Regions from separate parts of the Paenibacillus sp. FSL H8-0282 genome, predicted to be linked through region 2. Evidence: predicted binding sites of a transcription regulator. Region 2 holds the regulator's gene; the other holds the start of a gene.
The links. The regulator LexA, encoded in region 2, represses DNA repair genes until DNA is damaged. The targets are predictions, from matches to a motif close to CGAACATATGTTCG.

Region 1: addB (helicase-exonuclease AddAB subunit AddB) is a predicted target of LexA. The motif match lies at 1,363-1,376, and genes of this name have one in related genera.

The regions. Positions count from the first base shown of each region.
Region 1 is NZ_CP150146.1:5,261,924-5,266,297, reverse strand. Features, by position in the region: gene NST94_RS22865 (class I SAM-dependent rRNA methyltransferase) at 1-749, shown strand, start outside; gene addB (helicase-exonuclease AddAB subunit AddB) at 1,508-4,374, shown strand, end outside.
Region 2 is NZ_CP150146.1:3,850,268-3,854,641, forward strand. Features, by position in the region: gene NST94_RS16570 (HAD-IA family hydrolase) at 118-903, opposite strand; gene NST94_RS16575 (hypothetical protein) at 938-1,459, opposite strand; gene NST94_RS16580 (DUF896 domain-containing protein) at 1,509-1,718, opposite strand; gene NST94_RS16585 (LysM peptidoglycan-binding domain-containing protein) at 1,828-2,241, opposite strand; gene lexA (transcriptional repressor LexA) at 2,493-3,119, shown strand; gene NST94_RS16595 (L,D-transpeptidase) at 3,298-3,636, shown strand; gene NST94_RS16600 (hypothetical protein) at 3,787-4,167, shown strand.

The sequences.
Region 1 (4,374 bases), 1.4 Mb from region 2:
TACAGGAAATTGAAACTGAGGATGGTTCACTACAGACCTTACCAGTTAATAAGAGCGGCAAACATGTAACGTTCCCTTATTGGGACGGTGCGACAGTGCTGGAATGCTTCTCGCATACGGGCAGCTTCACGCTGCATGCCTGCAAGTATGGCGCGAAAAAAGTAACCTGCCTTGATGTTTCAGCACACGCCATTGAGAGTGCCAAAGTGAATGTGGAGCTGAACGGCTTTAGCGATCGTGTTGAATTCGTAGTGGATGATGCTTTTGCATATCTACGGAATCAGGTTAAAGGACTAGAGGAACGTTCTGAACGGGCGACAGTTGCAAGTGGAACAGAGACGGCAGCAGCTGCTGCAAATCCTAAAACCGGAGGCAAAACAGCCAAAACCGACACATCCAAGCCGATGACAGCAGGTGGAGGAAGAACTTGGGATGTAGTCATCCTGGACCCTCCGGCGTTTGCCAAAACCAAAAGTGCAGTAGCTGGCGCTTGTCGTGGTTACAAGGATATCAATCTGCACGGGATGAAGCTGGTGAACGAAGGCGGCTATTTGGTTACCGCAAGCTGTTCTTACCATATGCAGCCAGATCTGTTCCTCGAAACGATTGCCGATGCGGCTAAAGATGCTGGCAAGGTGCTGAGACTTGTGGAATGGCGGGCCGCAGGCAAAGACCACCCACAAATACTTGGCGTTAACGAAGGACACTATCTGAAGTTTGCGATTTTTGAAGTGCGGAGTAAAAAATAAGCCTGAAGGTCAAAAAGGTTTACAGTGCCAAGTAACAAGTAGGATAAACGGGCTGGACGTAGGGTGGCCGTGAGTCGACTGTAATGCAAGGAGTTGCTAACGGACTCAGATGACTCTATTTAGCGTAAACAGCCCATTATTGAATTCTTACGGACCCCAAAGACGCTATTGCCCTTAAAACACCCGTAATGCAGCACATTTTCGAAGAATAGCGTCAGTGGGGTCCGAAAAGTTGCCATAACAGCACTGAATCCACGAATAACGGCTCCTGGGTCCGTAAGTAATTAATGAAACAAGCCGAGCCGAAATGTTGAATGTTAAATTCGGAATACTAAATGGTAAACAACGAATGATGCTTATTGAATTATGATATGCGGAATGCGGATTACAAAACGATCGGCGTAGAGTGCTAATGTTGAGTATTGAACACTGAACGCCAACAGTCTAACATTGACCCTATGCTCCGACATTGGCAGCTCCTATCTAACGTTGCACAACTGGCATTAAAAACAAACTAAACACTCTAAAAAGCAAGCCGCCAAAATCCGGAGGTTTGCTTTTTTTATTTGTACTCATAGCTGTTTATCCTTTGTAAAACATTAGAAAATACTAGCAAACACATGTTCCGATTAGTGTGGTTATGATATACTGAGGGGACGAGGAATCACTGAACTTTTTTAATTGGAGTGTAATCAATGGGTGGATATTTCACCCTGTATTCTATATATTTTCTCCGCTACGGAAGGAGTCTATCATTTATGCCGGTAACCTTTTTACTAGGCCGCTCGGGCAGTGGCAAGACAACAAAAATATGGGAATCTATCTCTTCTTCCTTAGAAAAGGAACCGCTTGGTGCGCCGATTATTATTCTTGTGCCAGAGCAAGGTTCTTTTGGAGCAGAACGGGGGCTTCTGACCGTAGGGAATGTGAAGGGAAGCCTTCGGGCGCAGACACTGAGTTTTTCGCGGCTTGCCTATCGTGTGAAGCAGGAAACTGGTGGCAGTGCAAGTCTGCCAATCAGTGAAGAAGGTAAGAAAATGTTAATTTACAAAATCATCAGTCGCCGCAAAGAGGAACTGAAATTATTCGGTGCCTCAGCAGACAGACCGGGTTTTGTGGAACGTCTGAACCAACTGCACACGGAGATGAAGCGTTGCTGTTTGGGTTCCACTGATTTAGAGGAACAGTTGTCCGCTATGCGAGGAGCTATTGCAAGAAGTCCTATTCTTGAGGGTAAGCTGGATGATTTACAGCTGGTATTTAGCGATTTAGAGAAGGAAATGTCCCGTCTTTATATCGATGAAGAGGATCGTTTAGCAGAACTTGCTGAGCATATTCCAGATTCCTCCTACATTCGCGGGGCAGAGATTTGGGTAGATGGGTTCCATGGATTTACTCCGCAGGAATTCGTAGTGCTTCGAGAATTGATGCAGCAAGCTTCGAGGCTGACGGTTTCGCTTACAATTGATCGTCCTTACCCCTATGGAGATCAGTTGAATGAGCTTGAATTGTTTCACCCAACTGCGGTTACTTACATTAAACTGCGAGGAATTGCTGAAGAGCTGGGCATTGATGTATGGGACGAGCTGTTGGAGCCAACGGTTCTTCCGCGTTTTGAGGAAAGTCCAGTACTTGCTCACCTTGAACGGGGATATGATCGCCGGAAGGCTTGGATAGGTGCGGATGAACTGGCAAGAGAGGCTATATCCATAGGCGCCGCAGTTTCGCACAGAGCAGAGGTTGAGGGAGCCCTGCGCGAAATGACTAGACTGGCGCGAGATGAAGGTGCAAAATATGGCGAAATGGCCGTATTGATGCGCAATATTGGCGATTACGAGCAGCTGGTTCAGCCGTTGTTCCAAGATTATGGAGTGCCATTTTTTCTGGACCAGAAGGTGAATGAGCTGCATCATCCGCTAGTGGAGTTTATACGTTCCACATTGGATGTAGTGCGTCGTCGCTGGCGTTATGAGGATGTATTCCGTTGCGTAAAGACGGAGCTTCTGCTTCCGCTAGACGGTAGTATTACGCGTGAAGATATGGATGCTTTAGAAAACTATGTGCTGGCTTGTGGGATTCAGGGGTACCGCTGGACAGATGGCCGCTCCTGGAAAGGTATTCCTAGCTTGTCGCTGGAAGGCGGCAGACAGATGGATGATGAACTGCTTGCTACTATGGAACGATGCCGTGCTAGTATAACAGGTCCATTATTTGCTTTTGAGAAAAGAATCCAGAAAAGTCGTAGCGGTCTTGAACTTTGTACGGCATTGTACAAGCTGCTTGAAGAGACGGATGTTGCGCGAAAGCTGGAGAAACTCAGTGTTAAGTCTATGGAGAAGGGCCAACCCGAGAAGGCTAGGGAACATAGCCAGTTGTGGGGTGCGGTACTTGATCTTCTAGATCAGATAGTAGAAATGATGGGCAATGAAAGACTTGAGTTTGAAGTGTTCACTGGAGTTCTAGAGACAGGTCTTGCAGAACTTAAAATGGGACTAGTTCCGCCCGCACTGGATCAAGTATTGGTCGGCAATATGGATCGGACTCGCCCAACGGGGGTTAAATACGCTTTTTTACTTGGATTTAATGAAGGTGTTGTGCCTGCACAGTTTAAGGAAGATGGAATTCTCTCGGAAGGTGAACGCTCCGTACTAGAGAATGCTGGAATGGAGCTTGCTCCCGGCGCTTCTCGTAAACTGCTGGACGAGCGGTTTCTGATCTATAATGCACTAACGACAGGAAGCCGAAAGCTCTGGATTAGCTACGCTACAGCGGATGATGAGGGCAAAGCTCTCCTTCCCTCTGAGGTTATCCGGCATTTGCATAGAATGTTCCCAAGGGTTCATGAGCACAGCTTGTCAGCACTTCCCCCTTCGGGACTACCTATAGAAGTCGGAAATCCTATCCATCTCGGTTTCATTGGTGAACCAGAACAGAGTCTTCGCGCATTGATTATGCAGCTGCGGCAGTGGCGCCAAGGAACAGAAATTCCGGAGCTATGGTGGGATGTGTATAACTGGTTTACTAAGAACGAAGATCGTAAATTTCAACTGGAACGTTTGCTAAGTTCACTGTTCTATCGTAATGAGGGAACGAAGCTAAAGCGTGGCACAAGCCTCAGATTGTATGGTGGCTCAACACTGCGGGGCAGTGTGTCCCGGATGGAGAAATTTGTTGCGTGCTCATTTTCCCATTTTGCATCCTACGGACTAAGACTGAAAGAGCGCCAGTTATATAAGCTGCAAGCACCTGATATTGGACAGCTGTTCCATGCTGCGTTAAGTGATATGGCGATAAGACTGAAACAAGAGGGACGGGGCTGGGGCAGCTTATCTCCGGATGAATGTCGGCGTGAGGCCAGTGAGACAGTAGAACGGCTATCTCCGATGTTGCAGGGTGAAATTCTAATGAGCTCCAAACGTTACGGGTACATCTCCCGTAAGCTTAAGAATATTGTTGGACGTGCTTCTGTGATTCTGGGCGAGCACGCCCGCCGGGGCAGCTTTGAGCCAGTAGGGCTGGAGCTGGATTTTGGACCGGATAAGGAGTTGCCGCCTTTAAGAATTACGCTGCCGAATGGCTGTGTGATGGAGGTTGTTGGCCGGATTGACCGTGTAGACATGGCTCG
Region 2 (4,374 bases):
ATCTAATGAAATCCTTATGTTAGTATGTGTGTACAGAAAAGCAGCGAGTTTCTTAGGATCTCAGAAACTCGCTGCTTTTATAAAGTCTTTATATTGGAGCTAATAGCTCTGTATATCTTACAAAGATTGAACTAGTGGAAGAAGTTCCTCAAGGTGATTGATTTCATGATCCGGATGAATATCAAGACTAGGTGCTCTACCTTTTCTATTGATCCAGACCGTGGTCAACCCTGCTGCCAGCCCCCCACGGATATCCGTTGTAAGCTTATCGCCGACCATAACTGCTTGCTCAGGAGTTACATCAAGAAGCTCTATAGCATGCAGGAAAATTTCCTTATCCGGTTTGCCTTTACCAAAGCTTCCGGAAATCACAATATGATCAAAGAAAGGAATTAACTCTGGCACACCATCTAGTTTCTCTTGTTGCAGTGCAGGACAGCCGTTCGTAAGTAGCAAAAGCTTCACTTGACCCCGTAACTGCTCCAGTACATGCATTGTTTCTTCATAGATGTATGGACGTTTTCTGCGCTCTGCTGCGAATTTAGTTGCCAAGGTCTCAGCTAGTGCTTCGTCTTCCACCCCTAACGCTGCAAGTCCGCGACGCCAAGACTCTTTACGATATACCGGTGCAAGCTGCTCCAATTGACGGAATTCTGGCTGTTCACCTGCCGTAAAGTTAGCCCAGAGTGCTTCATATGGATTAATTCCGATCATCTTTGTAAATGGGAACGTCTCATAAGATTCATACAAGCTACTTGCTTCCTTACGAACTGCAACTTCTAGTTCTTGTGGATCAATCGTATCCCCGGCGGCTTCACAAGCAGAACGAAATGCTTCTTCGACGCTCCGATCATCCCACAGCAATGTATCATCAAGGTCAAATAGTACAGCAGAAATTGGCATTACAGGTCTCCCTCTCCCTTTAACTGGTCTAGTTCTATTCGTGAACTACTTCAATGTTGTGAGCTTTAGCAAATGCTTCTAATCGTGTACTCATCGCATTAGTATCATAGCGATTCATAAGTTTTGTGAAAATCCATTTCGTACGTTTCCCTTTGTGCTTAATGACTACAGCTCCACGCGAAAGGGTGATTTTCTCAATATCTGCAGCTGGAAGCCCGCGTTCGCGATTGAATTTAATAGTGGACAGTCTTGCTTTTTCCACCTTCAAGTACGGACGACGGAAGAACAATAGCGCTGCCAGCAAATAGTACAGTACTACTCCTAGCCAATTAGCCAGCATGCCATTGCCTTTGGCCTGATCAATAGAACCAACTACCCAAAACATAGTGCCAAGTATCACTAACACTACCGGAAATGCAATGTTGCGACCTTTAAAGACTTCGGCATTCTGGGTAGGAGATTTAGAGGCATAAATCGTATCCTTGCCTTGTTTCTTTCTTTGCTTGTTGATTTGCTGTGTGTTGCGTTGAACCATTCTTTCCCAAGAACGGGCCATGTGCGTTCCCCCTAGTCATCCTGAAATATCTATGAAAAGGAACAGCGAGCTAATGTTTAAGCCCCTTGTTACCTTGTTCATGCTCATCGTTATCTACTACTTCAATAGTATTTAATTGTGCTCGGAAGTTATTGCGGATATTCCCCAGGTAAATTTCACGAAGCTTGGCGCGTTCCGCCACTTCCTCTTGATTAAGGCCTACGCTCTTCTGTTTGCGTGCCAATTCGTTAATTCGCGCGACCAACTCATCAATATTCAATACTTTCCCTCCCCCTATAAATTAATTCTAACTCTGCCATGAGAAAAAGAGCTTGTCAAGGTCTACTCCCTGCAAGCTCTACTAGTCATTCTATTATGTTCTCAGAAAATTAATAAATAGGTAAAGTAAGTATGTCTCCAGCGTTAATTTGACTACTCTTAATCCCACTTGAACGTTTAATTCCTTCTATATAAACAACTGTCTTCATATCAGCTGGTTTATTCTTAAGAGCAATACTCCATAGTGTATCTCCACGTTCAACCACAATCCGCTTCTCTTCCTTCATTATAGTCGTCGATCCTGCAAACACATTTCCCACTACTGTTAGGCCAGATAATACTAGCACGAAAATCAATATTAACTTAATAAAGAAATCTTGACGGAACAACGAAATCATCCCTCCAAGCAAACGTTCCGTTATCTCTTTCACCTTAGCGGAATTACGGGCAACGTCATTATGTCCTATAGATTCAACCACAGGGGCCTTGTCGTAGATGCTGCGGTATGTACTGTATTTTAGCATAATCATCATCCTCCAAACACTTGTTCTTACTTTCGAATTTATAATAACACGAACATGTGTTTTGTTCAATACTATTTCAGAACAATTGTTCTCTTTTTTTCGAGAGACTCAAGCGGTTCATTTTATTATCATTTGTCTACCATTTTTTAACTCTAGCAGATTAATATTTATAATAGTTAGAACTTATGTTTGTGCGAACGGTAGTTCTATGTTATAATTTTCCCAAACATTACTATATGGGGTTGATTCCAATGTCAAAGATTTCAAGTCGCCAGCTGGCGATCCTGGAATTTATACGAAGCGAAGTCCGCAGCAAGGGTTATCCACCTTCCGTCCGGGAAATTGGAGAAGCTGTTGGCCTTGCTTCCAGCTCCACAGTTCACGGTCATTTGGACCGGCTTGAGAAGAAGGGACTTATTCGTCGAGATCCAACGAAGCCACGTGCAATAGAATTACTAGGCCAAGAGGATTCAGAGAATGTTCACCAATTCGCGCAGACCATCTCACGGATTCCTGTTGTAGGTAAAGTTACCGCCGGGGTACCTATCACTGCTACAGAGAATATCGAAGACTACTTCCCACTTCCTACTCACTATGTAGGTGACAACAAAGTATTTATGCTGTCTGTCATGGGTGATAGTATGGTGGACGCAGGCATTATGAATGGTGACTATGTGATTGTTCGCCAACAACAAACAGCGGACAACGGAGATATCGTTGTAGCCATGACCGAAGAAGATGAAGCAACCGTTAAGACCTTTTACAAGGAACGTGATCATATACGGCTTCAGCCGGAGAATCCAGCTTATGAGCCGCTTCGCCTTAATCGCGTAACTATTCTCGGAAGAGTCATCGGATTGTTTCGAGATATCCACTAAGCATGCACTTCTAACATAAAAGGCTGTTCCGCATATGCGGAACAGCCTTTTTTCTACGTTTTTTTGCTTTTCCAACCACTTACGAACATTTGTTCCCAATGGCTAAAATGGCCATTTTCTATGAATATCCCTTTAGGCGTTCTACTCATATCCTAATTAGAAAGGAGTGTTGCGTATAATGCCCAACTACCGAATTATTGTGGATCTGACCCAACGAATGTTATATCTTCTGGACAATGATATTGTGATTAGAGGTTTCCCTGTCGGCATCGGTAAGATGTTAACCCAATCCCCAGTGGGTGAATTCACTATTATTAACAAACAACCCGACCCAGGGGGTCCCTTCGGTGTTTTTTGGATGGGACTGTCTAAACCACACTACGGAATTCATGGAAACAATGACCCTTCCTCCATTGGGAAAGAGGTGTCCCACGGCTGCATCCGGATGTACAACGAGGATGTGTTAGCACTCGCTGCTATTGTCCCTATAGGCACACGAGTAACGATAAGAAATTAAATTCGAATGGAGGCTCGGCAACCCCCAAATCACATTAAAAAATGGGGGTCATTACATAAGTAAGTATTTTTTCATTAGCATACTAGGAGTTTCGTGATTATATGTCGAATATTGTTAACAGGATTGCAAATTGAAAAGGATGTGTTTAGTTTGAATAATTCAAAAATTAGAACCCTCGTCGATTTTAAAGTCGATGCACTGGGTAAGCTGTCCGGTTTACTTTTAAATGATGAACAAGCTAGTGGAAAAAAAGTGAATTTGCTCACCTCTTTTGGCAGCATTCAGGGAATCGTCTCTCCAACCGTCTCCAACAAAGAGGATGTATTTGATTTAAAATCTTTGATGGATGATGTAATTGTAGACGAATACATATCTTATTTGGGAGCAGAACACCCTGATAAAAATTTCAGTTATAACTTTGTTGTCCTCAATGACGTTACTGTAAGACCTTATGCTAGTTATGGGACTCCGATCGAATACAAACAGCTGATTGTTTATACCGATCATATCACTGCCTTCAATTTTCTATAGGTTTACATAATCACCTTAAAAAGCACTCTTGCAGCAACCCCAAATTTTGCATCATTTGCAGAATCGGAAGGTTTCTCTGGGTGCTTTTTTTGGGTTAATCGTGAAGCCGATCCTATAATTCCACGAATTTCCCTTTTAAAAGATACTAGTGGAGATCATTCAGGCATATCTTTCAATAAGCAACAATTTGAGTCTAATGAGATAACT